DNA from 4 places in the Pseudomonas sp. BS3782 TE3695 genome. Region 3 is predicted to be linked to each of the others. Evidence: predicted binding sites of a transcription regulator. Region 3 holds the regulator's gene; each other region holds the start of a gene.
The links. Region 3 encodes sigma-54, which starts transcription at its own class of promoters, with help from an activator protein. Its sites were predicted from a motif close to ANTGGCATNNANNTTGCTNT; they were not measured.
Positions count from the first base shown of each region.

Region 1: a site for sigma-54 is predicted at 4,759-4,778, ahead of ABH909_RS13000 (CmpA/NrtA family ABC transporter substrate-binding protein). Genes of this name have one in related genera too.
Region 2: a site for sigma-54 is predicted at 1,760-1,779, ahead of nirB (nitrite reductase large subunit NirB). Genes of this name have one in related genera too.
Region 4: a site for sigma-54 is predicted at 4,598-4,617, ahead of ABH909_RS07975 (pilin). Genes of this name have one in related genera too.

Region 1 covers NZ_JBNDKB010000001.1:2,815,460-2,822,748, reverse strand. The annotation lists gene ABH909_RS13020 (sensor domain-containing diguanylate cyclase) at 1-182, opposite strand, end outside; gene rlmKL (bifunctional 23S rRNA (guanine(2069)-N(7))-methyltransferase RlmK/23S rRNA (guanine(2445)-N(2))-methyltransferase RlmL) at 324-2,594, opposite strand; gene rmf (ribosome modulation factor) at 3,127-3,342, shown strand; gene ABH909_RS13005 (quinone-dependent dihydroorotate dehydrogenase) at 3,650-4,669, opposite strand; gene ABH909_RS13000 (CmpA/NrtA family ABC transporter substrate-binding protein) at 4,898-6,109, shown strand; gene ABH909_RS12995 (ANTAR domain-containing response regulator) at 6,125-6,700, shown strand; gene ABH909_RS12990 (nitrate/nitrite transporter) at 7,062-7,289, shown strand, end outside.
Region 2 covers NZ_JBNDKB010000001.1:4,028,290-4,035,578, reverse strand. The annotation lists gene ABH909_RS18180 (copper chaperone PCu(A)C) at 1-355, opposite strand, end outside; gene ABH909_RS18175 (SCO family protein) at 355-960, opposite strand; partial or broken gene ABH909_RS18170 (DUF6124 family protein) at 1,240-1,335, opposite strand; gene nirB (nitrite reductase large subunit NirB) at 1,815-4,376, shown strand; gene nirD (nitrite reductase small subunit NirD) at 4,376-4,762, shown strand; gene ABH909_RS18155 (CBS domain-containing protein) at 4,794-5,234, shown strand; gene ABH909_RS18150 (L-iditol 2-dehydrogenase) at 5,321-6,094, opposite strand; gene ABH909_RS18145 (ABC transporter substrate-binding protein) at 6,276-7,289, opposite strand, start outside.
Region 3 covers NZ_JBNDKB010000001.1:6,144,359-6,151,647, reverse strand. The annotation lists gene ABH909_RS27915 (HPr family phosphocarrier protein) at 1-273, opposite strand, end outside; gene rapZ (RNase adapter RapZ) at 289-1,146, opposite strand; gene ptsN (PTS IIA-like nitrogen regulatory protein PtsN) at 1,149-1,613, opposite strand; gene hpf (ribosome hibernation-promoting factor, HPF/YfiA family) at 1,626-1,934, opposite strand; gene ABH909_RS27895 (RNA polymerase factor sigma-54) at 2,014-3,507, opposite strand; gene lptB (LPS export ABC transporter ATP-binding protein) at 3,693-4,418, opposite strand; gene lptA (lipopolysaccharide transport periplasmic protein LptA) at 4,418-4,966, opposite strand; gene lptC (LPS export ABC transporter periplasmic protein LptC) at 4,953-5,525, opposite strand; gene ABH909_RS27875 (KdsC family phosphatase) at 5,533-6,057, opposite strand; gene ABH909_RS27870 (KpsF/GutQ family sugar-phosphate isomerase) at 6,057-7,031, opposite strand.
Region 4 covers NZ_JBNDKB010000001.1:1,747,199-1,754,487, reverse strand. The annotation lists gene ABH909_RS07990 (DUF748 domain-containing protein) at 1-2,921, shown strand, start outside; gene ABH909_RS07985 (DUF2845 domain-containing protein) at 2,921-3,217, shown strand; gene ABH909_RS07980 (BON domain-containing protein) at 3,458-3,814, opposite strand; gene ABH909_RS07975 (pilin) at 4,129-4,551, opposite strand; gene pilB (type IV-A pilus assembly ATPase PilB) at 4,777-6,477, shown strand; gene ABH909_RS07965 (type II secretion system F family protein) at 6,480-7,289, shown strand, end outside.

The sequences.
Region 1 (7,289 bases), 3.3 Mb from region 3:
CGCTCACTGGCGAGCAGCTGGAAACGTTGCCGCAATTGCTGATGAAATTGATTGAACGTCGCCCAGGCCAGCAATCCCGTGAGCATGCCGCCGACAAGCAATGCCAACAGGGCGACCAGCCAGGCCGAAACATCTTCGCGGATAAAACCCAGGATCTTGGGGCGCACGGCGTGCAGCGACATAGATACAACTCAAAACGCCAGGTGCCGGAAAAGCCCTTTGGCCACTGTGGAGTTATAGCTATTAGCCACTAATTTGACCAGCACTGAAAGAACCCAAGAGCCTTTGAAAATCAAGGCTCTGGATCCAATCAGGCTCAAGTATCAGCGAGCAGTGATCTTCCACGCACGGTGGATCTTGCCATTACGGGCGAAATCCGGATCGATGGTCTGGGCGGTGATTTCTTCAACGGCATAGCGCTCGGTGAGGTTTTCCTCAAGCGTGAACTTGCGGAAGTTGTTGGAGAAGTACAACACCCCGCCCGGCGCCAGACGTGCCATCGCCAGGTCGATCAACTGCACCTGATCACGCTGCACGTCGAAAATCCCTTCCATGCGCTTGGAGTTGGAGAAGGTCGGCGGGTCGATGAAGATCAAGTCGTACTCGTCACGGCAGGCATCGAGCCAGGCCATCACATCGCCCTGCTCCAGACGGTTCTTGTCGGAGAAACCGTTCAGCGACAAATTGCGCCGCGCCCAGTCCAGATAAGTTTTCGACAAGTCGACGCTGGTGGTGCTGCGCGCACCGCCCTTGGCTGCATGAACGCTGGCGGTCGCGGTGTAGCAATACAGGTTGAGGAAGCGCTTGCCGGCCGCCTCTTTCTGAATTCGCATGCGCATCGGCCGGTGGTCGAGGAACAGGCCGGTGTCCAGGTAGTCGGTGAGGTTCACCAGCAGCTTCACGCCGCCTTCGTTGACCTCATTGAACTTGCCCTGTGCGCTCTGGCGTTCGTATTGCTTGGTGCCACTCTGACGCTCGCGACGTTTGACCACCACGCGGTTCTTGTCGATGTTCAGCGCCTGCGGGATCGCCGCCAGGGCATCGAACATCCGCGCCGAGGCTTTTTCCGGATCGATGGATTTCGGTGCGGCGTATTCCTGAACGTGGACCCAGTCGTGATACAGGTCGATGGCCATGGAATATTCCGGCATGTCGGCATCGTAGACGCGGTAGCAGTCGATGCCTTCACGCTTGACCCACTTACCGAGGGCCTTGAGGTTTTTTTGCAGACGGTTGGCGAACATCTGCCCGCCTTCGCTCAAGCGCGGTTGCTCGATCACCACCGGGGCCGGTTTGATCGGGTTGCCGTTCTTGTTGTACTTCTCGTACTTGCCTGGCGCTTCGATGTTCGACGGTGCATCGGACTCGGCCTGTTCGCGCTCGATCTGGCGCTGTTCCGGGGTGCGGCGCTCGCCTGTGACGAACTGGTCCGGCGTGACCTTGATCAGCAGCAACTTGCACGGCAGGGCGCCGTTCCAGAACGAATACTGTTTGTGGCTGCGGATGCCCATGCGCTTGCCCAGGTCCGGGGCGCCGGTGAACACCGCCGCTTCCCAGTTCAGGCAGGCCTGACGCAGACGTTCGCCGAGGTTCTGGTAGAGGTAGAGCAGGCTCGCCTCATCGCCCAGACGCTCGCCGTAGGGAGGGTTGCAGATCACCAGGCCTTTCTGGTTCTGGTCCGGGCGCGGCTCGAACGTCGCGACTTCGCCCTGGTAGATCTTGATCCACTCGCTCAGGCCGGCACGTTCGACGTTATTGCGGCCCGGTTGAATCAGACGCGGGTCGGCTTCGTAACCGCGAATCCACAGCGGTGGCTTGGCCAGACCGGCCGCGGCGCGTTCGGTGGCTTCTTCGTGGAGCTTTTTCCACAGCGCCGGCACGTGACCGAGCCAGGCGGTGAAGCCCCACTGCTCACGACGCAGGTTCGGCGCCATGTCGGCGGCGATCATCGCGGCTTCGACCAGGAATGTACCGACACCGCACATCGGGTCAGCCAGTGCACCACCCTCGGCGGCAATCCGAGGCCAGCCGGAACGGATCAGAATTGCCGCCGCAAGGTTTTCCTTCAGCGGCGCCGCGCCCTGCTGCAGGCGATAACCACGCTGGTGCAGGCTGTGACCGGACAGGTCGAGGGACAAAATCGCTTCGCCACGGTCCAGGCGCAGATGAATACGCAGGTCCGGGTTGAGCTTGTCGATAGACGGACGATCGCCCTGGGGGGTGCGCAGTTTGTCGACAATGGCGTCCTTGACCTTCAAGGCGCCGAAATGCGTGTTATCAATGCCAGAACCGTGACCGCTGAATTCGACAGCCAAGGTGCCATCGTTGAGCATGTGGTCTTGCCACTCGATATCCAGCACGCCGTGGTAGAGGTCTTCGGCGTCCTTCATCGGGAAGCGCTTGAGCACCAGCAGCACCCGGTTCGCCAGACGCGACCACAGGCACAGGCGATAGGCGGTTTCCATGGTGGCCATGCCGCGCACAGCCGAGGTGTGCTCACGTGCTTCCTCAAGGCCAAGCCCGACGGCTTCCTCGATAAGCAGGCCTTCAAGGCCTTTGGGGCAAGTGAGGAAGAGTTCGAAACGATCGGACATGGTAATTCCAGAGCCTTTGGCTAAGTGAACCGGCAACGCATTGCCGATCCGGTTTTCAATCAGGCGTTTTTCTAACAGAACGCCCGCGTGGCACGAAGGTGTGCCGTCCCCACCCTGACTGCTCGGGTTAAAAGAGCTTAGATGCCAGGACAGATATAAAAGTTGATGCAACAAAATGTCATAAGTCGACCCTTCGTCGAAAACCCCCCAAGTGCAACGGGTGTCATTCTCGTTAAAGGCTTACCCCTACCCTCTGGCGCAGGGCCGATCATACCGGGGTTTGGCCCGTAAACGCGGGACAAATATCGTGTTACTTATGGCCATAGCATCTTTATGGTTACGTTCTTATGACAAAACGATCATTCCCTCGATGTGACGCATTGGTTAGAACTCAACTCAGGTTGACGTCGCAACGGCGTCAACACCTTGGCTCGCGACGCCGGCAGCGAGCCGCCAACGGCAGGAATTTTTCTGCCTGACCTCGATTGAGGTCGACGCGATAAATACAGTCAACAAGTGAGGGCAATACCCTATGAGAAGACTTAAGCGTGATCCGTTGGAAAGAGCATTTTTGCGCGGATATCAATATGGCGTTGGTGGTAAATCCCGTGAGCTTTGCCCATTTACTCTACCGTCGGTACGCCAAGCCTGGATCAATGGCTGGCGCGAAGGACGCGGCGACAACTGGGACGGTATGACCGGCACTGCGGGAATCCACAGACTCAACGAACTTCACGCCGTCGGCTAATACAGGGCACACACTCCGACACGACAATCTGATTACGCAACGACTTAACCACGCACGTCCCATCCGGACGGCGGGCTTCGGCCCAGGGGCTCCTTCGAGGAGCCCTTTTTTATGCCTGTAAATATTGCGTTGGTGATGTCGCTTTTGTGGCGAGGGAGCTTGCTCCCGCTCGGCTGCGAAGCAGTCGTAAACCCTGCAACTGTGTTTTACCTGACACACCTGATTGACTGGTTTTGGGGGCCGCTTCGCAGCCCAGCGGGAGCAAGCTCCCTCGCCACAGTTAATCCTCATCGCCGCATATGAATCTTCAGCGCAGCGCGGCGATGGCATCCACCGATTCACGAATCAACGCCGGGCCTTTATAGATGAAGCCAGAGTAGAGCTGCACCAAACTCGCACCCGCGGCGATTTTCTCAGCCGCGTGCTTGCCTTCGGTGATGCCGCCCACGGCGATGATCGGCAGGCGACCGGCCAGTTCCGCCGCCAGCACTTTAACGGTGTGCGTGCTCTTCTCGCGAACCGGTGCGCCGGACAACCCGCCCGCCTCGTCACCATGCTCCATGCCTTCGACGCCAACGCGGCTCAGGGTGGTGTTGGTGGCGATCACCGCGTCCATCCCGGTTTCGATCAACGCTTGAGCGACTTGAACGGTTTCTTCATCAGTCATGTCCGGCGCGATCTTGATCGCCAACGGAACATGCTTGCCGTGACGCAGGGCCAGTTCCGCCCGGCGGGTAGCCAGGTCGGCGAGCAATTGCTTGAGCGAATCACCGAATTGCAGGCTGCGCAGGCCCGGGGTGTTCGGTGAACTGACGTTGACAGTTACGTAGCTGGCGTGGGCATAAACCTTGTCCAGGCAGATCAGGTAGTCATCGACCGCACGTTCAACCGGCGTATCGAAATTCTTGCCGATGTTGATGCCCAGCACGCCCTTGTACTTGGCCGCTGCCACGCGAGCGAGCAAGTAGTCGACGCCGAGGTTATTGAAGCCCATGCGGTTGATGATCGCCTCGGCATCCGGCAAGCGGAAAATCCGTGGTTTCGGATTACCCGGTTGCGGTCGCGGCGTGATGGTGCCGATTTCGACGAAACCGAAACCCAATTGGGCAAACCCATCGATCGCTGCGCCGTTTTTGTCCAGACCGGCCGCCAAACCCACCGGGTTCGGGAACTCCAGGCCCATGACCGTTACTGGCAGTTTCGCCGGTGCCTTGCACAGCAAACCGTTAAGGCCCAAACGCCCGCCCGCGCCGATCAGGTCCAGGGACAGATCGTGGGAGGTTTCCGGGGAAAGTTTGAACAACAGCTGACGGGCCAGGGTGTACATGGGCAGGCTTGACTCGGTTGGCGATGAGAGGCGGCGATTATAGCCGCGCATCAGGGCTTCACGCGAGGCGCGCAACAAAATCAGCCAGCGATGGCATATGCCTTGCACCATCACAAGCATCAGCACTCATGCCAGCGGCGGGATGAGTGGAAGGACAATGGCGTCGTCACCCGGCTTTGCTCGCGCAGGGACCTGGAACGACGCCTTTTTTTGCAAGGTGAAGACGCGATGAATGAACCATTAGCCGGCCCACTGGCCTGGGTCAATGGCAGCGATGCCCCGGAAAAAACCGCCATCAACCTCGGCTTCATGGCCCTGAGCGACTGCGCGTCAGTGGTGGTCGCGGCCACTCAGGGCTTCGCCCAACCCTACGGTCTGACCCTGAACCTCAAGCGCCAGTCGTCCTGGGCCAACCTGCGGGACAAACTGGTCAGCGGCGAACTCGATGCCGCCCACAGCCTGTACGGGTTGATTTACGCCGTGCACTTGGGCATCGGCGGCATCGCTTCCACCGACATGGCCGTGCTCATGGGCCTGAACCAGAACGGCCAGAGCATCAACCTTTCCCACGGCTTGCAGACCTTGGGGGTGACCAGTCCTGAAGCACTCGATCGTCACGTGCACCAAAGTCGCCCAAAACTGACCTTCGCCCAGACATTTCCTACGGGCACCCACGCCATGTGGCTGTATTACTGGCTCGCGAGTCAGGGTATTCATCCGTTGCAGGATGTCGACAGCGTGGTGGTGCCGCCGCCGCAAATGGTCGCGCACCTGCAAGCCGGGCGCATCGACGGTTTCTGTGTCGGCGAGCCGTGGGCGGCCAGTGCGGTGCAGCAGAATCTCGGGTTTACGATGGCCACCAGCCAGACCCTGTGGCCCGATCACCCGGAAAAAGTCCTCGGCTGCACCCGTGCCTTCGTCGAGCAATACCCCAATACCGCCCGGGCGCTGGTGATGGCGATTCTCGAAGCCAGCCGATTCATCGAAGCCAGCCCCGAAAATCGGCGCAGCACCGCGCAACTGTTGAGTGCGCCCGAGTATCTGGATGCACCGCTCGATTGCATCGAACCGCGCCTGCTCGGTGACTACACCGACGGCCTGGGTAATCGCTGGCAAGACCCCCACGCCATGCGTTTCCATGGGGGTGGCGAAGTGAATTTTCCGTATCTGTCCGACGGCATGTGGTTCATGACCCAGTTCCGGCGCTGGGGTTTGTTGCGTGACGACCCGGATTACCTCGGCGTGGCCCGTCAGGTCCAGCAACTAGACTTATACGGTGAGGCCGCCACTGCTGTCGGTGTGCCTGCCCGGAGTCAGAAAATGCGCAACAGCCAATTGATCGACGGCAAAGTCTGGGACGGCTCGGACCCGGCCGGCTATGCCCGCAGCTTCACGCTGCACGCCATGAGCGACAGCGCTCCCCTTCTCGCCAGCCGCTGACAGGAGCCTGCGAATATGTTGCGTATCCTGCTGATCAATGACACTGCGAAAAAAGTCGGGCGTCTGAAGGCGGCTCTGACCGAAGCCGGATTCGAGGTCATCGACGAGTCCGGCCTGACCATTGACCTGCCCGCGCGCGTCGAAACGGTGCGCCCGGACGTGATTTTGATCGATACCGAGTCACCGAGCCGCGATGTGATGGAGCAAGTGGTGCTGGTGACCCGTGACCAACCACGGCCGATTGTGATGTTCACCGACGAGCACGACCCCGACGTGATGCGCCGAGCGATCAAGTCCGGCGTCAGTGCCTACATCGTCGAAGGCATTCACGCACAACGCTTGCAGCCGATTCTCGACGTGGCCATGGCGCGCTTTGAAAGCGACCAGGCCCTGCGCGCGCAACTGCACGCCCGCGACCAGCAACTGGCCGAGCGCAAGCGCATCGAGCTGGCCAAGGGGCTTCTGATGAAGATGAAGGACTGCAACGAAGAAGAGGCCTACACCCTGATGCGCCGCCAGGCCATGAGCCGCCAGCAGAAGCTGATCCAGGTGGCGGAGCAGATTATTGCCATGAGTGAACTGCTTGGCTGAAGCCTTGTGGTGAATGATCGATCGCCTTCGCGAGCAAGCCCGCTCCCACAGGGGAATTGCGTCGTTCACAACATTGAAGTTCGACACAAATCAAATGTGGGAGCGGGCTTGCTCGCGAATGGCCGCGACTCAGGTCTCCCTTGTTGGCACAGATCTCGCTAGGTAATTCCTGCAAGGTAACCAACGGCGGTTGCCCCACCTACGACAAAGACGTCGCTCACCTCATTCGCCCCCCTGGCGGATCGGGTAGCGGCGTTTTTTCGTTTTGGCCCCAGAGACCGGGGCTGGTGGTGCGGCCTTAGCGGCGCCCACCTGCAAGCTCATGACTCCTTCTTGATACGCCTGACAGCTGAGGTGCGCGATGAATTCAAGCTTCTGGAAATCCGGCCATACCCCGACACTGTTCGCAGCCTTCCTCTATTTCGATCTGAGCTTCATGGTCTGGTACTTGCTCGGCCCTTTGGCGGTGCAGATCGCCGCTGATTTGCACCTGACCACGCAACAGCGCGGGCTGGTGGTGGCCACGCCGATTCTGGCCGGCGCCATATTGCGCTTTGTGATGGGCCTGCTGGCTGATCGTTTATCGCCA
Region 2 (7,289 bases), 2.1 Mb from region 3:
CCTTAACCTGAGTCGTCAGGTCCATCAGCATGATGTGGTAGCCATGGGGATCAAAGCTCACCGGTTTGCCGGCCGGCAGCGCGACGGACTTGACCTGGCTCATGCTCATCACATCGTCTTTCATGCTGGATTGGTGAATTTGCACGGTATTCGCGACTGGCGACTGCACGCTGAGCAATTTGCTGTCGCTGTCGGCCTGCAGGGTCATGAAGGCGCCGGTCGAATTCTGGCCGGCCACCGTCGCGCGAACCCAAGCGTCGTTCACCTGGGTTTGAGCGGACACCTGCCAGGCCATGCCGATCAGGAAAAGGCCCAGGGTCAGCTGTTTAATACGTGGTGCGTAGATCGAAGTCATCAGCAGACCTCCATGACGGTGAGCAGGTCTTCTGCACACTCTTGAGCGGTAAGGGACGCGGACAGCCCCAGGCGCAAAGTGCCTCGGGAGTCGAAAACGAAGCTGGTCGCGGTGTGGGAGAGGGTATAGGTCGAGCCGCTGGGGATCTTTTCAAAGAACACACCGAACTCCTTGGCGGTGGCGGCGGTTTCTTCCAGCGAGCCGTACAGCGCCTCGAAACTTGGATCGAAGGCTTTGACGTAGGCGTCGAGCATTTGCGGCGTATCGCGCTCGGGGTCCAGGGTGATGAAGATCACTTGCAGGCGTTCGCCATCGCGGCCCATCAGTTTTTTCGCCTGTGCCGCACGGGCCAGCGTCGTCGGGCAGACCGCCGGACATTGGGTGAAACCGAAAAAAACCATCGGCATCAGGCCCCGATAGCTGCCCAGCATCCGGGTTTCGCCCTGGGCGTCCTTGAGTTTGAAGGTACGCCCCATGATCTTGTCGCTGAGGTCCTTGCCGTACTTGAATGACAGCTTGCTGCTGTCATCGCAGCCGGCGAGCAGGCCAAGGCTCAACAGGCTCATGCCTTGCAGGACCGTGCGACGGGTATACAACGTACTCATGGAAAAAAGCATCCTGTGTAGCGACCGGGAATCTACAGTGGCTGATCAATCAGACGAAAAAAAGCGCACGGATGTTAACAAACTGTTGCGCTATGGCGCTCAATCGATGGCCCGCCGGTCATGCGCCAAAAGGTCGCGGCTTCGGGATACGCTACTGGGAACAAACACCGAGAAACCTGTGGCGAGGGAGCTTGCTCCCGCTGGGTCGCGCAGCGGCCCCAAAAAAAGGATCACTGCACAACCCAGCGTCAGTAATTCACTCACCACAACAGCCCATACCTACTCAGGCGTATTAGTGTGATCCAGTACTCGGTTCGCAGTGATCTCCGCCACCATGATGCTGTTTGAAATGCCCAGCAGGGCGTAGCGCGACTCCTGGCATTGCTCAAGCCCAAATAGAACGTAGCTGAATGCACTTTTAAAGAGCAGGCCTGACAACGTGCACCAGTGCGAAGCGGTTTCCTGAGCTATTCCTTCCTCCAATTCCACCATTTTCCTAGCCGCTCGCGCAGACCTGCAAAGTTGACTCTCGCCTGATGAGACCCGCCTGGATCGCGGTCTTCATCGCATTCTTCCATCGTTCAGATGGTCGATTTTCCAACACTGAGGAAATCATAAACTGCAGACTGGCACAAAGGCTGCATCGTTCCCCTCAGGTCCATCGATAACAGATGGGCAGCCCCGTCGATCAACGAAGATCGACCGGCCGAGCAGGTCGTGGGCAACATCGGTGGATCCGGCGAAGGCGCCAGGTCGAACACCGCGAAGAACAGGCAAAGACGCCTGAAACCGAGAGGTTTCAGGCGTTTTTTTTGCTTTTTTTAACCGTGATTGGCTTTGGCTGGGTGCTTACTATGAATTCCAATGTTGCCGCGTTGAACAAACTGCAAACACTGATCGTGATCGGCAATGGCATGGTCGGACATCATTGTGTCGAGCAGCTCATCGAGCGCGGCGCCCTCGACCATTACCGGCTGCATGTCTTCAGCGAAGAGCCGATGCGCGCCTACGACCGGGTGCATCTGTCCGAGTATTTCGGTGGTCGCGATGCCGAGTCGCTGGCCCTGGGTGAAGCCTCTCTGTACCAGACGCCGGGTGTCACTCTGCATTTGGGCGTGCCGGTGCTGGAAATCGACCGTGACCGCCGTCAGGTGATCACCGCACAAGGTTGCGTCGCGTACGACAAACTGGTTCTGGCCACCGGTTCTTATCCGTTTGTGCCGCCTATTGAAGGTGCGGAAGGTGACTCGCGCCTGGTCTATCGCACCCTCGAAGACCTCGACGCGATTCGTGCCGCGGCGGCCAATGCCCGGCGCGGCGTAGTAGTCGGCGGAGGCCTGCTTGGTCTGGAAGCCGCCAACGCCCTGAAAAGCCTGGGTCTGGAAGCGCATGTGGTGGAATTTGCCCCACGCCTGATGCCAGTGCAGCTGGACGAGCAGGGTGGCCTGGCGCTGAAGGCGCAAATCGAGCGGCTCGGTGTGGGTGTGCACTTGTCCCGTGGCACACAGTCGATCAGTGCCGGCGAGCAGTACCGCTACCGGATGAATTTTGCCAATGACGAATTTCTTGAAGCCGACCTGATCGTGTTCTCCGCTGGCATCCGCGCGCAAGACGCGCTGGCCCGCCAATGCGCACTGGACATCGGGCCGCGTGGTGGCGTGGTGATTGATGACCAATGCCTGACCAGCGATCCGAATATCTATGCGATTGGCGAGTGCGCCGCCTGGAATGGCAGCCTCTTCGGTCTGGTCGCTCCCGGTTATCAGATGGCCCGTGGCGTCGCGTCGCTGCTGTGCAATCAAGTGGCGGAGCCGTTCCAGGGCGCCGACATGTCGACCAAGCTCAAGCTGCTCGGTGTTGACGTCGGCTCCATCGGCGATGCTCACGCCCAGACGCCGGGTGCGCGCAGCTATCAGTTCATCGATGAAGCCACAGCCAGCTACCGTCGCCTGGTGGTGGATGCTGACAGCAAACGTGTGCTCGGCGCGGTGCTGGTGGGCGACAACAGCTACTACGACACCTTGCTGCAATACATGCAGAACGGCATTGCCTTGCCGTCGGAACCTGCCAGCCTGATTCTGCCGTCGTCCACCGGCGCGCCAACCTTGGGCCCGGGCGCGCTGCCCGAGTCGGCGACCGTTTGCTCGTGCCATAACGTCACCAAGGGCTCGATCTGCTCGGCCATCGACGGTGGCTGCACCGACCTGGGCCTGCTCAAGTCGCAGACCAAGGCCTGCACCGGTTGCGGTGGTTGCGCGGGGCTGCTCAAGCAAGTGTTCGAGCATGAATTGATTGCCCGTGGCGTCAGTGTCGACAAGAGCCTGTGTGAACACTTCGCCTACACCCGCCAGGAGCTTTATGCGCTGGTGCGGGTAGAAGGGGTGATCACCTTCGAAGAACTGCTGGCCAAGCACGGTCGCGGTCATACCGGGTGCGACGTGTGCAAACCGGCGGTGGGCTCGATCCTCGCCTCGTGCTGGAACCAGCCGATCATGGACGCCTCGCTGGTGCCGTTGCAGGACACCAACGACACCTTCATGGCCAACATGCAGAAAAACGGCACCTATTCGGTGGTGCCGCGTATCGCCGGGGGCGAGATCACGGCCGACAAGCTGATCGCGATTGGCGTGGTGGCGAAGAAATACGACCTCTACACCAAAATCACCGGCGGCCAACGGATCGACTTGTTCGGCGCGCAGTTGCATCAGTTGCCGGACATCTGGTCCGAGTTGATTGAGGCCGGTTTCGAAACCGGGCATGCCTACGGCAAATCGACCCGCACGGTGAAGTCTTGCGTGGGCAGCACCTGGTGTCGCTACGGCGTGCAGGACAGCGTGAAAATGGCCTTGACCCTCGAGGATCGCTACAAAGGCCTGCGCTCACCGCACAAGCTCAAGTTCGCCGTCTCCGGTTGCACCCGAGAATGTGCCGAGGCGCAAAGCAAGGACGTGGGTGTGATCGCCACCGAGAACGGCTGGAACCTCTACGTGGCCGGTAATGGCGGCATGCGTCCGCGTCATGCCGAGTTGTTCGCCACTGACCTGGACGATGAAACCCTGATCCGCTACATCGACCGCTTCCTGATGTTCTACATCCGCACCGCCGATAAATTGCAGCGCACCTCGGTCTGGCGCGAAAGCCTGGAGGGCGGCCTGGATTACCTCAAGGACGTGGTCATCAACGACAGCCTGGGGCTCGGCGCAGAACTCGAATCGCAGATGCAACTGGTGGTCAACCGCTACGAATGCGAATGGGCCAACGCCCTCAAAGACCCGGAAAAACTCAAGCGCTTCCGCACCTTCGTCAACGATAAACGCCCGGACCCGGACATCCATTTTGTTCAGGAACGCGGTCAACGCCGGCCGATCATGGCCGCCGAACTCAACCTTATCCCTGTCACCGAGGAGAATGCCTGATGAATCAGTCCACTACCCAGCGTGTCAACGCCCTTGCCACGGCCGCCAATGCTCAAGCCTGGCAAGCGGTGTGCAGCCAGCAGGATCTGGTCAGCAACTCAGGCGTCGTCGTCTGGCTCGACGGCGCGCAGGTGGCGCTGTTCTACCTGCCGCAGGCCGAAGGTCGCACCCTCTATGCCATCGACAACCATGATCCGCAATCCGGCGCGAACGTCATCGGCCGCGGACTGATCGGCAGCCTCAAGGGTGATCTGGTGGTGGCGTCGCCGATCTACAAGCAGCATTTCCGTCTTGAGGACGGCAGTTGCCTGGAATACCCGGAGCAACGCCTGCGCGTATGGCCGGTGCGCCTGAACGCCGGCGTCGTGGAAGTCGCGGCGGCTTGACTGTCGCCCTGAACCGTATCGGAGAACGTTGATGAAGACAGCCGCACAGTTGCTCAAACTGAAAGTCGTGCAAAACCAGCAGGTGCACAGCATCGCGCCGGACCAGATGGTCCTCGACGCCCTGAAAATGATGGCCGAGAAAAACGTCGGCGCGTTACCCGTCATCGAAGACGGGCAGGTGGTCGGCGTCATCAGCGAGCGCGACTATGCGCGCAAAGTGGTGCTACAGGGCCGTTCTTCGGTCGGTACACCGGTGCGCGAGATCATGAGCGCGCCGGTGGTGACCGCCGACAGTCAGCAGAGCATCGAGCGCTGCATGGCAGTCATGACCGACAGTCATTTGCGCCATCTGCCGGTACTGGAGAGCGGTGAACTGATCGGGCTGCTGTCGATTGGCGATCTGGTCAAGGAAGCCATCGTCGAGCAGGCCGATTTGATTCGGCAACTGGAGCACTACATTCGCGGGCATTGAGGGCCGGACGGGAACGAGCAGGCCATGTCTACGGTGCAGTAGACATGGCCTGTTCGGTACGGGCTTTAATTCGGGTTCAATACTCGTCAGCTCATCCAGTTGCCGCCATCGACGTTATAGGTTTGCGCCACGACATACTCACTCTCGTTTGATGCCAGGAAGATCGCCATGCCGACAAGATCTTCTGCCGTGCCCATGCGTCCGTAGGGCACTTCCTGACCCGCCAGCCTCTTCTTTTCCCCGAGCGGGCGGTTTTCATATTTGGCGAACAGCGCATCGACACCATCCCAATGCTCACCGTCCACCACGCCCGGCGCGATGGCGTTCACGTTGATGTGATGGGGAATGAGATTGAGGCCGGCCGATTGCGTGAGGCTGATCACCGCGGCTTTGGTTGCGCAATACACCGCGACAAGCGCTTCACCCCGTCGACCGGCCTGACTGGCCATGTTGATGATCTTGCCGCCATGCCCCTGGCGGATCATCTGTTTGGCCGCGGCCTGTAGCGTGAACAGGGTGCCGGAAACGTTGATCGAGAACAGCCGTTCGTAGCTGTCGCGAGAAATCTCGGTAATCGGCGCGAGATCAAACAGGGCGGCGTTGTTGATCAGGATATCGAGCTTGCCTGTGGTCGCGATGACCGCAGCGATGGCTCCGTCGATGGATTGCTGATCAGTCACGTCCATCTCGACCGCATAGGCATTCGGCCCCAGCTCGGCCGCGGTGGCTTGCGCGCGTTCCAGGTTGATGTCTGCGATCGCGACCGTGGCGCCTTCGCGGATATAGGCTTGCGCGAACGTTCTCCCAATGCCTCTGGCAGAACCGGTGATTAGGGCGCTTTTTCCTTCCAAACGTTTCATTTTTCCCATCCAATCGTTAGAGCTAAAGAGATGCCCCCGTTGAGGGCATGGCAAGTCTGCGGAGAACCTATGTGGGAGCGGGCTTGCTCGCGAAGGCGGTGTGTCAGACGGCATCGATGTTGGATGTGCCGGCCTCTTCGCGAGCAAGCCCGCTCCCACAAGGATTTTCGCCAATCCGTTGCTACTTGGGATAACCAGCGCGCTTCATCTCGCGTTCGGTGGTTTGCTGGGCCGAGGCCAGTGCCTGCTCAACTGGCATCTGCCCGGTGAGCGCCGCAGACAGCAGCTTGCCGACTGACGTGCCGATAGCCTGGAACTCAGGAATGGTCACGTACTGGATACCGACGTAGGGCACAGGTTGGGCTGAGGGGTGCGCAGGGTCGGCGTGCTGCATCATTTTCAGCGTGACACTGGCGAAGGGCGCAGCCTGCAAGTAGGCGTCGCTGTAGGTGGACATGCGGGTGCCCGGCGGTACGTTGGTGATGCCATCCTTCTCGGCGACCAGTTGGATGTATTCCTTGGAGGTCGCCCACGTCACAAAGGCTTTGGCGGCCTCCTTGTGTTTGGACGTCGCAGGGATGGCCAGCGACCAGGCATAGAGCCAGGACGAGCCTTTGTCGGTGACTTGCGTGGGCGCGGCGACGAAGCCGACGTTGTCGGCCACTTTGCTTTGGGTTTTGTCGGTAATGAAGGAGCCGGCGACGCTGGCATCGACCCAGATCGCGCATTTTCCGCTGTTGAACAACGCCAGCGTCTCGTTGAAACCATTGCTCGAAACACCCGGCGGGCCGTACTGCTTGAGGGTGTTGACGTAGAAGTTCGCGGCGGCGGTCCATTCCGGCCCGGTGAGTTGTGGTTGCCACTGCTCGTTGAACCAACGCGCGCCAAAAGCGTTGGACATGGTGGTCAGCAACGCCATGTTTTCACCCCAACCAGCCTTGCCGCGCAGGCACATTCCATACTGCTCTTTGTCCGGTTGGTGCAGCTTGCCGGCGAACTCGCCGAGCTGCGTCCAGGTCGGGTGCTCGGGCATTGTCAGGCTGGCGTTCTTGAACAAGTCGGTTCGGTAATAGGTGATGGTACTTTCGCCATAAAACGGCAGGGCATAGAGCGTGTCATTGACTGATAACCCCTGACGAACCGAGGGGAAAATATCCTCGAGGTCATAGCTGGCGGGCAGATCCTTTATCGGTTC
Region 3 (7,289 bases):
CTCGCCTTCGTCAAAGTAGTTGTTGATCAGCTTCACCAGTGCATCCAGCGCTTCCTGCTCCTGTTCGCCTTCGGTAATCAGGTGGATTCTGGTGCCTTTGCCGGCGGCCAGCATCATCATCGCCATGATGCTCTTGCCGTCGACTGTCGATTCAGGCGTGCGCCCGACCCGGATCGTGGTACCAGGAAACTGACCCGCCACACCCACGAATTTTGCAGACGCGCGGGCATGCAAACCCAGCTTGTTGATGATTTCGATTTCCAGAGCAGGCATCGCGATGTGAATCCTTTAGCTGAGGTCGCGGTGGCGGACCTGGACGTTCTTCAGGGTTTTTTGCAGGACCTGACCCAGACGTTCGGTCAGGTAGACAGAGCGGTGATGTCCGCCAGTGCAGCCAATGGCAATGGTGACATAGGCGCGATTGCTGGCAGCAAAACGGGGCAGCCACTTGAGCAGGTAGGAGGAAATGTCCTGGAACATCTCTTCGACGTCCGGCTGTGCCGCCAGGTACTCGGCCACCGGTTGATCGAGCCCGGACTGTGCTCGTAGCTCCGGCTTCCAGTAAGGGTTGGGCAGGCAGCGCACGTCGAATACCAGATCGGCATCCACCGGCATGCCACGCTTGAACCCGAAAGATTCCACCAGGAACGCAGTGCCGGGCTCCGGCTGATTAAGCAGGCGCAATTTGATGGTATCGCGTAACTGATACAGGTTCAGATTGGTGGTGTTGACCTTGAGATCGGCCAGATCGGCGATAGGCCCCAGCAGATTGGTTTCATCCTGGATCGCCTCCGCCAGCGAACGATTGGCGCTGCTCAAGGGGTGACGACGGCGAGTTTCCGAAAAGCGCTTGAGCAAGGTTTCTTCGTCGGCGTCCAGATACAGCACATCGCACTGGATATGTCGGCTGCGGACCTCTTCCAGCAATTCGGGGAACCGTGACAGGTGGCTTGGCAGGTTGCGTGCATCGATGGACACGGCCACCAGCGGTTGTGCCAGCTCTGTGTGAATCAGCGCGCGTTCCGCCAGTTCCGGTAGCAAGCCGGCAGGCAGATTGTCGATGCAGTAATAGCCGTTGTCCTCGAGCACATCGAGGGCGGTACTTTTACCTGAGCCGGAGCGGCCGCTGACGATGATCAGGCGCATGATTAGTGACCGTTCTGCTCGTCCAGGACAACCTGATACAAGGCTTCGTTGCTCGGGGCGCTACGCAGTTTTTCACGCACTTCCTTGCGATCCAGCATGCTGGCGATCTGGCGCAGCAATTCCAGGTGTGCATCGGTGGCGGCTTCCGGGACCAGAAGCACAAACAGCAGGTCAACCGGGGCGCCGTCAATGGCATCGAAATCGATAGGGGCTTCCAGGTGCAGCAGCGCACTGATTGGCGAGGTGCAGCCTTTGAGCCGGCAATGGGGGATGGCGATGCCGTTGCCGAAACCGGTAGAACCGAGTTTCTCACGGGCAATCAGGGCCTCGAAGACGTCCTGCATTTCCAGATCCGGTACTTCGCGGTGGATAAGGTTGGCAATTTGTTCGAGGGCTTTCTTTTTACTGCCACCCGGCGCGTTCACTTGGGAACGGCCGGGGGTCAGGATGGTTTCTAGTCGGATCATGGATTGGGGGTGTTAACGACCGGTCGCGCCCTGGAGGAGGCTCTGGGTCTTTTCCTTATGCTTTTTAAGTTGGCGATCCAGCTTGTCGGTCAGCAGGTCGATGGCGGCATACATGTCCGTATGCTCGGCATTGGCGACCACTTCTCCGCCGGGAATATGCAGCGTGGCTTCGATTTTCTGCAGCAGTTTTTCGACGTTCATCGTGACTTGCACATTGGTGATCTTGTCGAAATGCCTCTCTAACCGGTCGAGTTTTTCGCCGATGTAGGTGCGCAGGGGTTCGGTCACTTCCAGTTGGTGTCCACTGATGTTGACTTGCATACAGCTTCTCCTTCGTTGCCAGTGCATAAAGCGGCAGGCAGAAATGCCTGCCACTGGAACGCTGTGGCGAGCCCGACGGCTACATCAACCGCTTACGTTCGCTGGAAGGCGCGATTCCCAGGGATTCGCGGTACTTGGCGACGGTGCGACGGGCTACCTGAATGCCTTGTGCCTCCAGTAAACCAGCGATCTTGCTGTCACTCAACGGCTTTTTCTGATTTTCCGCCGCAACCAGTTTTTTGATGATCGCGCGGATGGCCGTGGACGAGCATTCACCGCCTTCGGAGGTACTGACGTGGCTGGAGAAAAAGTATTTCAATTCATAGATGCCCCGTGGGGTATGCATGAATTTTTGCGTGGTCACCCGTGAGATCGTCGATTCATGCATGCCGACTGCTTCGGCGATGTCATGCAGCACCAACGGCTTCATGGCCTCGTCACCGTATTCGAGAAAGCCGCGTTGATGCTCGACGATCTGGGTGGCGACTTTCATCAGGGTTTCATTGCGGCTTTGCAGGCTCTTGATGAACCATCGAGCCTCCTGCAGCTGATTACGCATGAAAGTATTGTCAGCGCTGGTGTCGGCGCGGCGCACGAAACCGGCGTATTGGGCGTTGACCCGCAAGCGTGGCACCGACTCCTGGTTCAGCTCCACCAGCCAGCGTTCGTTGTCCTTGCGCACAATCACGTCGGGAACGACGTATTCGGCTTCGGTGGACTCGATCTGTGAACCCGGGCGTGGGTTGAGGCTCTGGACCAATTCGATGACCTGGCGCAGCTCATCTTCCTTGAGCTTCATGCGGCGCATCAGCTGGCTGTAATCGCGGCTGCCGAGCAGGTCGATGTAATCGGTGACCAGGCGCTTGGCTTCGGCCAGCCAAGGGGTCTTGGCGGACAACTGGCGCAGTTGCAGTAGCAGGCATTCACCAAGGTTGCGGGCGCCGATGCCAGCGGGTTCGAATTGCTGGATGCGGTGCAGCACGGCTTCGATTTCGTCCAGTTCGATGTCCAGTTCCGGGTCGAACGCTTCGAGGATTTCCTCGAGGGTTTCGTCCAGGTAGCCCTGATTGTTGATGCAATCGATCAGGGTCACGGCGATCAGGCGATCGGTGTCGGACATCGGTGCCAGGTTCAGTTGCCAGAGCAAATGGCTTTGCAGGCTTTCACCGACCGATGTGCGGGTGGTGAAGTCCCACTCGTCGTCATCGTTGCTCGGCAGGCTGCTGGCGCTGGTCTGGTAGACATCCTCCCAGGCTGTGTCGACGGGCAATTCGTTGGGGATACGCTCGTTCCAGTCGCCTTCCTCAAGGTTGTCCACCGTCGGGGCGGTTTCCTGGTAGGAGGGTTCCTGAATGTCGGCGTTGGGTTTCTGTTCGGCGCTATCGGCCAAGGGGTCGGCGTTATCGAAGTCGTCGCCTTCTTCCTGGCGTTCGAGCATCGGATTGGACTCCAGGGCCTCCTGGATTTCCTGTTGCAGGTCCAGGGTCGACAATTGGAGCAGGCGGATGGCCTGTTGCAGCTGCGGTGTCATCGTCAGCTGCTGGCCCATTCTCAAGACTAGCGATGGTTTCATGGCAGGGGCTTAACACCTTATTCGCCGGCGCACATGCGCCATCCACTACAGGGCGCCGAAGCGCCAAACATAAGCAAATTATATGCCCGAAACTGAAGTGTTTGCCTAGAGCGCTGTAACAATAAAAAGTTATTGATTTTTTATTGAAGCGAGTGCTCCCTAGGCGACCCGGGCACCTCAGGTGCTTACAGGCGGAACTCGTGGCCCAGATACACTTCCTTGACCAGTTCATTGGCAAGGATGGTGGCGGAGTCACCTTCAGCAATCAGTTGGCCATCGTTGACGATGTAGGCGGTTTCGCAGATATCCAGAGTCTCACGAACGTTGTGGTCCGTGATTAGCACGCCAATGCCTTTGGCCTTGAGGTGATGGATGATTTGCTTGATATCGCCCACCGAAATCGGGTCCACGCCGGCGAAAGGTTCGTCGAGGAGGATGAATTTCGGGTTGGTAGCCAGTGCCCGGGCGATTTCCACGCGGCGGCGTTCACCACCGGACAGGCTCATGCCGAGATTGTCGCGGATGTGATGGATGTGGAACTCCTGCATCAGGCTTTCCAGCTCTTGGCGACGACCGGCCTTGTCGAGTTCCTTGCGGGTCTCGAGGATGGCCATGATGTTGTCGGCCACCGACAGTTTGCGGAAGATCGACGCTTCTTGCGGAAGATAACCGATACCTGCCTTCGCACGACCGTGCATCGGCTGGTGGCTGACATCCAGGTCGTCGATCAATACTCGGCCTTGATCGGCCTGCACCAGACCCACAATCATGTAGAAACAGGTAGTTTTACCGGCACCATTAGGGCCAAGCAGACCGACGATCTGTCCGCTGTCGATGGACAGGCTGACATCGCGCACGACCTGACGGCTCTTGTAGCTCTTGGCCAGATGCTGAGCTTTCAGAGTTGCCATTACTGGGCCTTTTGCTCGTCGGTTTTCTTCTTCGGCTGGATCACCATGTCGATGCGAGGGCGTGCCTCGGTGACCTTGTTGCCCGTGGCGCGACCGGCGCTCGCAAGCTTTTTGACCGTGTCGTAGACGATTTTCTCGCCTTGGGTGACGTTGTTGTCCTTATCGATGACTTTGGCGCGATCGATCAGCACGACACGGTTTTGCGAGGCGTGGTACTGGATAGTTACGCCGTAGCCCTGAACCGGCTTGGTGTCGCCCGCCGTTTGCAGTTGCTCGAAGTAGGCGAGGTTGCCCACCGAAGTCACCACGTCGATGTCGCCGGCCGGGGTGCGGGTGATGGTCACGGTATTGCCGGTGACCTTCATCGAGCCTTGGGTGATGATCACATCGCCCTTATAGGTGGCAACGCCGTTCTTGTCGTCCAGTTGGGCATCGTCGGCCTGAATGCGGATAGGTTGCTCTTGATCGTTCGGCAGAGCCCAGGCGCTCACGCTTCCCAGTGCTGCGCCCAGACTGAGCAAAATAGGGAGAGTTTTAACGAGCCTCATACTGTCCTCTTACGTTCGATAGCAGGTGTATCCTGCTTTCTTTCAAGTACGCTTTCATTCCGTTGCCTGTCGATACACCGCCAGCGCCGTCGATTCTAACGGGTTGATCGGTCTGCGCATATTGCTGCTGCGGGAACACTGTCATACGGGTGGTGGTAATCAGGGTTTTGCGGTTTTTTTCGTCGAAACGTGTGATACGTACCGAGTCAATCAGCTCGACCTGAGTGCCGTCCGGGTTGACTTCGCCGCGCTCGCTCTGGACGTGCCAGGGGAATTCGGTGCCGCGGAACATGTTCAGATCCGGATTGGTCAGCAGCGTCACCTCGCTCGCTTTCACGTGTTCGACCTTGTCCGACGTCATCTCGTATTGCAGTTTGCCGTCGGGCAGGTACTGCACGCTATGGGCGTTGATGGCGTAATAATCGATCGCGCTTTCATCGACCTTCACCGCTGGCTTGTCGAGGAAGCGTTCGGGGCTGATGTTCCAGTAGCCGACCGCTGCAAAAATCGCAGCGATGCAACCGAACACCAGGATGTTACGAATTTTTTTGCTCAGCATGATGGGCTCACAGATACGCGGCATTGGCCGCATCAAGGTGGCCCTGGGCGCGCAGGATCAATTCGCAGAATTCGCGAGCGGCCCCCTCGCCACCGCGGGCCTGGGTGATGCCGTGGGCGTGTTCGCGCACGAAACTGGCAGCGCTGGCCACCGCCATGCCAAGGCCTACGCGGCGAATCACCGGCAGGTCCGGCAGGTCGTCGCCCAGATAGGCCACTTGTTCATAGCTCAGGTTGAGCTGGCCAAGAAGTTCGTCGAGCACCACCAGTTTGTCTTCGCGCCCCTGATAAAGGTGCGCAATGCCGAGGTTCTTCGCGCGCCGTTCAACCACCGGGGTCTTGCGGCCGCTGATGATAGCGGTCTGCACGCCCGCGGCCATCAACATCTTGATGCCTTGGCCGTCGAGGGTATTGAATGTCTTGAATTCGCTACCGTCTTCGAGGAAGTACAGGCGCCCGTCGGTCAGCACGCCATCGACGTCGAACACCGCCAGTTTGATCTGTTTGCCGCGTTGCAGCAGGTCCGTGCTCATTACATTACTCCTGCACGCAGCAAATCGTGCATGTTCAAGGCGCCGACCGGACGGTCTTCGCTGTCGACCACTACCAGTGCGTTGATCTTGTGGTCTTCCATGATTTTCAGGGCCTCGGCGGCGAGCATCTCGGCGCGGGCGGTCTTGCCGTGGGCGGTCATCACTTCATCAATGGTGGTGCTGTGGATATCGATGGTGCGGTCCAGCGTGCGGCGCAGGTCGCCGTCGGTGAAGATCCCGGCGAGTTTTCCATCGGTATTTAGTATGACGGTCATGCCCAATCCCTTGCGGGTCATTTCCATCAAGGCATCCTTGAGCAGCGTACCGCACAGCACTTGCGGCAATTCGGTGCCGGCATGCATGACGTTTTCCACTTTCAGTAGCAAGCGGCGACCAAGGGCGCCACCGGGATGAGAGAACGCGAAATCTTCAGCGGTAAAGCCGCGAGCTTCAAGCAAGGCAACGGCGAGAGCATCGCCCATGACCAGTGCTGCAGTGGTTGACGAGGTGGGGGCCAGATTCAGCGGGCAGGCTTCGTGTTCGACGCTTGCATTGAGGTTGACTTCCGCTGCCTTGGCCAGTGGCGACTCGGGGTTACCGGTCAGGCTGATCATCTGAATGCCCTGGCGTTTGATCAGCGGCAGCAAGGTGACGATCTCATTGGTGGAGCCGGAGTTCGACAGCGCCAGAATGATGTCATCACGGGTGATCATGCCCATGTCGCCATGGCTGGCTTCGGCCGGATGCACGAAGAAGGCCGTGGTGCCGGTGCTGGCCAGGGTGGCGGCAATCTTGTTGCCGATGTGCCCCGATTTGCCCATGCCGACCACGACCACGCGGCCTTTGCTGGCCAGAATCATCTCGCACGCACGTACGAAATTTGCATCGATATGGGGTAGCAAGCCTTGTACGGCTTCCAGTTCCAAACGGATGGTACGTTGTGCGGATTGAATCAGGTCGCTGGATTGGTTCATGTCGGAAATCAAATAGCCTGATGAAAAGGCGGCGATTATAACGGTAATGATCAAAACCCTCACGCTAGTTCGTCGCGGTTTGTCATTCCTTGTTACCGAATCCCCTTTAAATAGATGACTTCAGGCGGTCATGTTGCTGAACAGGTCCGGCTTGGGCCTTGGGCGCTTGAGCTTTGCAGTGATATAGTTCGCCGCCAGTTCGGCCTGCCCGGGGAGGTATGTGCTTTCGCCAGAAAGCCAGGCGTCCGAGTGAGAGGC
Region 4 (7,289 bases), 4.4 Mb from region 3:
CTATCGGCGCCTTGTTGACTGCCCTGGCTCTTTATAGCCTGCTGGGGTTTCTGATTTTGCCGGGCATCGCGTTGCGAATCGCCAACCAGCAATTGGCCAACTACGCCACGACACCGGCGACGATTCAGCGGATCGAACTCAACCCGTTCAGCCTTGAAGTCACCCTTTGGGGTCTGGTCATTGGCGAGCCGGGCAAGGAACAAGTGGGCTTCGAACGTCTCTACGCCAACCTGCAGATCGACAGCCTCTGGACCAAAGCCCTGCATCTGTCCGATATAGAACTGGATAAACCCAAGACCGAAATCCTCTTCGGCAAGGACGGCAAGCTCAATCTGCTCGGCCTGTTCAAAATCCCCGCCAGCGAACCGACCCCGGTTGACCCGGACGCCAAACCATTCCCGCTGCGTGTGGAGCGGATCAAACTGGCCGGCGGCTCCTTGCATTTCGAGGATGCACGGCCCAGCGAACCCATAGAGTTCCTCTACGACAAACTCGATTTCGAATTGAAAAACCTCAGCACCCTGCCCGAAGACAGCGCCGACATGACATTGGTCGCCGTCGGCCCGGCAGGTGGACAGATTGACTGGACCGGTAATTTCAGCCTGATCCCGATCGCCTCCGAAGGTAAGCTGAAAATCACCGACGGCAAGATGAAATCCTTCTGGCCCTATGTGCGTGATGCCGTGCCACTCGCACTCGAAGAGGGCGTCGTCAGCCTCAGCACCGACTACAAACTCAACCTGGCCAAAGAAACCGAACTGCTGCTGAGCAACGTTGCCGTCAGTGTCGCGCCTTTCGCGATCAAGACGCCGGACGGTCGACCGCTGGCGAAGCTCGAACGGCTGGACATCAGCGAAACCACCGTAGACCTGGCCAAACAGCAAGTGGTGGTCGGCAAGATTCGCAGCCAGAAACTGGAAACCTGGGCCGCCCTCGAAGCCGACGCGCAACTCGATTGGCAAAAACTGTTCGCCAGTCAACCGTCTAAAGCGGCCGCCAAGGCCAATGCCGAACCGAGCAGTGCACCAGCGGCTGCCGATTCGCCGAAGCCTGAACCGACCGCGCCGAGCAAGCCTTGGCAGGTGCTGCTCAAAGACGTGCAGCTACGTGACTATCAGGTGCATCTGGCCGACCGCAAGGCACAACCGGCGGTAGCTCTGGAATTGGGGCCGCTGAACCTGGACCTGCAAAATTTCGACAGCCTCAACGGCTCACCTTTCAACCTCAAGCTCGATACCGGCGTGGGCAAGCAAGGCAAGATCAGCGCAGATGGCGTGGTCAATCTGGCCCCGATCAGCGCCAAACTGAACGTGCAGACCAAGGACATCGACCTGCGCGTCGCCCAGTCCTACATCAACCCGTTCATTCGTCTCGAACTGCGCAGCGGCATGCTGGGCAGTGATCTGGCGGTCGACCTGAAAAGCACAGAGCCGCTGGCGTTCAACGTCACAGGCAAAGCCCAGGTCGATCAACTGCATACCCTCGACACCCTGAAAACCCGCGACTTCCTCAAGTGGCAACAGGTGGTGCTCGAAGGCCTGAACTATCAGCATGGCGACAGCCTGTCGATCGACAAGGTCAGCCTGTTCCAGCCCTATGCGCGCTTCATGATCAACGATGATCGCACCACCAACGTCGATGACCTGCTGATCCCGCAACCCGCCGATTCCGGCACCACGGCAGCCTCGGCCAAACCGGCAGCCGGAAAAGAAAAACCGCTGGGCATCCACATTGGCGGCGTTGCCATCAATGACGGTTCGGCAAACTTCGCCGACTTCAGCCTGACCCCGAACTTCGCCACCGCCGTTCAACAGCTCAACGGGAAGATCGGCACCATCGACAGCCGCCAGGCTAAACCGGCCAGCGTCGACATCAAAGGCAAGGTCGACCGCTATGCACCGGTAACCATCAAGGGTTCGGTCAACCCGTTCGACCCAATGGCCAGCCTGGACATCGCCACCAGTTTCAAACGGGTGGAACTGACCACGCTGACACCCTACTCCGGCAAGTTCGCCGGTTACCGTATCCGCAAGGGCCGGCTCAATCTAGAGCTGCATTACAAGATCACCAACGGCCAGCTCCTGGCCGAAAACAAAGTGGTGGTCGAGCAGCTGCAACTGGGTGAAAAAGTCGACAGCCCGGACGCTGTGAGCCTACCGCTGAAGCTGGCGATTGCCTTGCTCAAGGATGTCGATGGCAAGATTTCCATCGAACTGCCGGTGAGCGGCGACCTGAATAACCCGCAGTTCAGTGTCATGCCTATTGTCTGGCAGACCCTGCGCAACCTGATCGTGAAAGCCGCCGCAGCGCCATTCAAAATGATTGGCGGCCTGGTCAGCGGCGGTGGCTCGGAAGATTTGGGCAGTGTGGCATTCGCACCGGGTTCGAGTGACCTGAGCAAAGACGCCGAAGCGGCGCTAGTCAAACTCTCCCAAGCACTCAAGGAACGTCCGGCCCTGCGTCTGGAAATTGAAGGCACTGCCGCCAAAACCAGCGATGGCCCGCTGATTGCCGAGCAACGCCTGGAGCGAGAATACCAGTACAACTACTACAAAATGCTCCAGCGTCGCGGTGACAAAGTACCGGCCCAAGCCTCGTTGCTGGACGTACCGGACAACGAGAAAGGCCCGCTGCTGGAAGGGATCTACCGCACACGCCTCAAGACCCAGCCACCCGCCGAATGGAAGGATCTGGGCAAGGAAGAACGTAGCAACAAAATGCGTGAAGACGTGATCGCGTTCTGGAGTTCCAGCGAAGTGCTGTTACGTCAACTGGGGCAAGAACGGGCCAGCAGCATCAAGGATTATCTGGTGGAAAAGGGTCAGTTGGCCGATGACCGTGTGTACTTCATCGACGCCAGCCTCGGCGAGGCACAGAGCGATGGCCGGGTTATCACGTCCATGCATCTGGATGCCGAATGATGGACGCGCGCTGGCTTCTGAGCCTGGCCTTGGCGCTGGCTGCCGGCCAGGCAACGGCGGCGGACACCTTGCGCTGCGGCAGCCAGTTGATCAGCGTCGGAGACAGGTCCAGCGAGGTGCTGCAAAAATGCGGAGAGCCCATTGCCCGCGATTTGCTGGGCTACAAACGCAGCGCCAATCGACGGGAAGAGTTTCAGGTCGAGGAATGGACCTACGGGCCCAATAGCGGGATGTACCAGTACCTGCGTTTTGAAGGAAACCGGTTGGTTCGAATCACTAGCAAGCGCGGGAATTGAACAATCAAAAGATCGCAGCCTTCGGCAGCTCCTACAGGTGTACCCATCCCCATGCAGGAGCTGCCGAAGGCTGCGATCTTTTAACCTTTGTTCCCCAGAATAGAACAGGCCCCGACACGAATGCCGGGGCCTGTAATGGCCACATCCTTGTGGCCTTTCGCATGAACCCTCAAGTGGCGGCAGACGTATGACTCGGCCCGTCTACCGCACCTTCTCCCGGTCCAGGCGAGAAGCCTTGCCTTACTCGGATTTCAGGCCGTCAGCGGACACCGCTTTGACACCTTTGATTTTCTTGGCGATAGCCACGGCGGTTGTTTTCTGAGCATCAGTCAGAACGGTCATGGAAGACAGGGACACAACGCCTTTGTTGGTTTCGACTTTGATGTCAGTGCCAGGAATGCCTTTTTCGGTCAGCAGATCGGCTTTGACTTTGGTCGTGATCCAGGTATCGGAAACATCCTCTTTCGCTTCAGTGACTTCACCGGCGGCCAGCATCAAGGGTGCCTGAGTCGCTTGGGTGGTCTGTGCAAATGCGGCGTTGGCCATGGTCAGGGTCAACGCGGTAGCAGTAGCGGCAGCGATAGCGAACTTCTTCATACAAGTAACTCCTGTATTTCTGGAAAGTCTGCTGCGTGTCTTGTCAGCAGGGTTACTGAAGAGAGTGCGAACGCTGTGCCAACTGTTCAATAAAAAATAAATGCTTATAAATCAATTAGTTAGTAACAACGGTAATTTTCGGAATCATGCAAATTGCATGACTGCGAAATTATCTACATGCAACATGCGGGTTTTAACGCAGGCCTAAGGCCATGAATTGTCGGGGGTTTCTCGATTATCTGAATCGCCCCAAAAACAGCGAACAAAAAAATGCCCCGCGTTGTTAAACGCGAGGCATTGACAAGATGAATGGATCAGCTGGCGGGAGTGGGAGGGCAACCTTTAGGAGCATATTCTGCATCGACTGTTGTGGCGCACGTCCAGCCACCGGCAAGTGTGCGTGAAAGCGTTACAGTTTTGCTGAGCACCGGCCCCGGTGCGTTGAGAATCGTGCAAGCAATACTGCCCACACCGGTAGAGGCGGTACCCGTTGCCGTAATCGTGCAATTACCCGTGGCGCTCACCGCGCCGATCTCGGCGGGGGTGGCAATATTGGTGCCTTGATTGATGATGTCTTCGAAAGGCACCTTGAGTGCCGAAATTTCTGCAACCGCAGCGGTGACCTTCGCCCGCGCCTGGTACTTCGAATACTGCGGCAACGCAAACGTCGCCAGAATCCCGATGATCGCCACGACGATCAACAGTTCGATCAGGGTAAAACCATTTTGATTTTTCATAGACAGGCTCCATGCATGAGTCGAAATCTCATGATCTGAACAAGGCACAGCACAGGTCATGCCAAGCCGAGCATGCCCCTGCCTGCTGGGCGTGAGATCGCGGCAAAGACCTTTCCTGATCCACGGATCCGCACTATCTGACACTTTTTGTCACTTCACCCGACTGGTTTGGCTCCACTGCTTGACTAGGCTATAAGTCATTCACTGTCTGCGTCCGGTATTCCAATGAATGACATCGCCCTTAGCGGTCTGGCCAAGCAATTGGTATTGGCTGAGCTGATCACTGACCAAAGTGCGCAACAGGCGTATCAGCAGGCCCAACGCAATCGAATTTCGCTGGTCAGCTATCTGGTGCAAAACAAACTGCTGAAAAGCTGGCAGGTCGCCGAGGTGGCCTCGGAGCATTTCGGCATGGCCCTGCTGGACCTCAATTGCCTGGACAAGGACACCCAACCCCGAGGGCTGGTCAGTGAGAAGTTGATCCGTCAGCACCACGCCCTGCCCCTCTGGCGGCGTGGTAACAAGCTGTTCGTGGGGATTTCCGACCCGACCAATCACCAGGCCATCAACGATATCCAGTTCAGTACCGGGCTGAGTACCGAAGCCATCCTGGTGGAAGAAGACAAGCTCAGCGACGCCATCGAAAAATTCTTCGACAACCATTCCACCGGCCTGGAAGACATGGCCGATGTCGACCTCGACGGGTTGGACATCGAGTCGGTCGACGAGCAGAAACAAGACGTCCTCGTAGGGCAAGACGCCGATGACGCGCCGGTGGTGCGCTTCGTTCACAAGATGCTGCTCGATGCGATCAAGAGCGGTTCTTCCGACCTGCATTTCGAGCCCTATGAAAAAATCTACCGCGTGCGCATGCGCACCGACGGCATGCTGCGGGAGGTCGCCAGGCCGCCGACACAACTGGCCAACCGCATTGCCTCGCGGCTGAAGGTCATGGCCAGTCTCGACATCTCCGAGCGGCGCAAACCCCAGGATGGGCGAATCAAGATGCGCCTGTCCAAAAGCAAGTCCATCGACTTCCGGGTCAATACCCTGCCGACCCTGTGGGGCGAGAAAGTGGTGATCCGGATCCTCGACCCGTCCAGTGCCCAAATGGGCATCGATGCCCTCGGCTACGAACCCGACCAGAAAGACCTGTACATGGCCGCGCTCAAGCAGCCACAGGGAATGATCCTGGTGACCGGCCCCACCGGCTCGGGCAAGACCGTGTCGCTGTATACCGGGCTGAACATTCTCAACACCGTCGACATCAATATTTCCACTGCCGAAGACCCGGTAGAAATCAACATCGAAGGCATCAACCAGGTCAACGTCAATCCCAGGCAGGGACTGGATTTCGCCCAGGCGCTGCGCTCGTTTCTGCGTCAGGACCCGGACGTGATCATGGTCGGTGAAATCCGCGACCTCGAAACCGCCGAAATCGCCATCAAGGCCGCCCAGACCGGGCACATGGTGCTTTCCACCCTGCACACCAACAGCGCCGCGCAAACCCTGACCCGCTTGCACAACATGGGGATTCAGGGGTTCAACATCGCGACCTCGGTCAGCCTGATCATCGCCCAGCGGCTGGCGCGCAAACTGTGCAGTCATTGCAAAAAGCCCATCGAGATTCCCCGCGAGACGCTGCTCAAAGAAGGCTTTCCCGAGGAACGCATCGGCTCGTTCACGATCTATGAACCGGTCGGTTGCGATCAGTGCAACAACGGCTACAAAGGGCGAGTAGGGATTTATGAAGTGGTAAAGAACACCCCTGACCTGCAACGGCTGATCATGGCCGAAGGCAATTCTCTGGAAATCGACATCCAGATGCGTAAGGACGGCTTCAACGACCTGCGTACCTCAGGCCTGCTCAAGGCCATGCAAGGCATCACCAGCCTTGAAGAAATCAACCGGGTCACGAAGGACTGAACATGGCGGTCAAAGCAGCGAAAATCAGCGTATATGCCTGGGAAGGCACCGACAAAAAAGGCGCAAGAATGACCGGCGAATTGACCGGCCAGAATCCCGCGCTGATCAAGGCTCAGTTACGCAAGCAAGGGATCAACCCGGGCAAGGTACGGAAAAAAACCGCGTCCATTTTCAACGCCGGCAAACGCATCAAGGCCCTGGACATTGCCCTGTTTACCCGGCAGATGGCGACCATGATGAAAGCCGGCGTACCGTTGCTGCAATCATTCGACATTATCGGTGAGGGCTTCGATAATCCGAACATGCGCAAGCTGGTGGACGAGGTGAAACAGGAAGTCGCGGCCGGGAACAGCTTCGCCGCGGCCCTGCGCAAAAAGCCCCAGTATTTCGATGAGCTGTACTGCAACCTGGTGGATGCCGGTGAACAGGCCGGCGCCCTGGATACCCTGCTGGAACGGGTCGCGACCTACAAGGAAAAGAGCGAAAGCCTCAAGGCCAAGATCAAGAAAGCCATGACCTATCCGCTGGCGGTGGTGTTCGTCGCGATCATCGTGACCGGGATTCTACTGGTCAAGGTTGTGCCGCAATTCGAGTCGGTGTTCTCGGGGTTTGGCGCCGAGCTGCCAGCGTTCACCGTGATGGTCATCGGCTTGTCGGAGTTCCTGCAGGCCTGGTGGTGGATGGTGCTCGGCCTGTTGGGTGCGCTGGTCTTCGGCGTCCGTCATGCCTTTAAAAAGTCCCCGGGCTTTCGAGACCGGATGGACACCTGGCTGCTCAAACTGCCGTTGATTGGCGCGCTCATGTACAAGTCC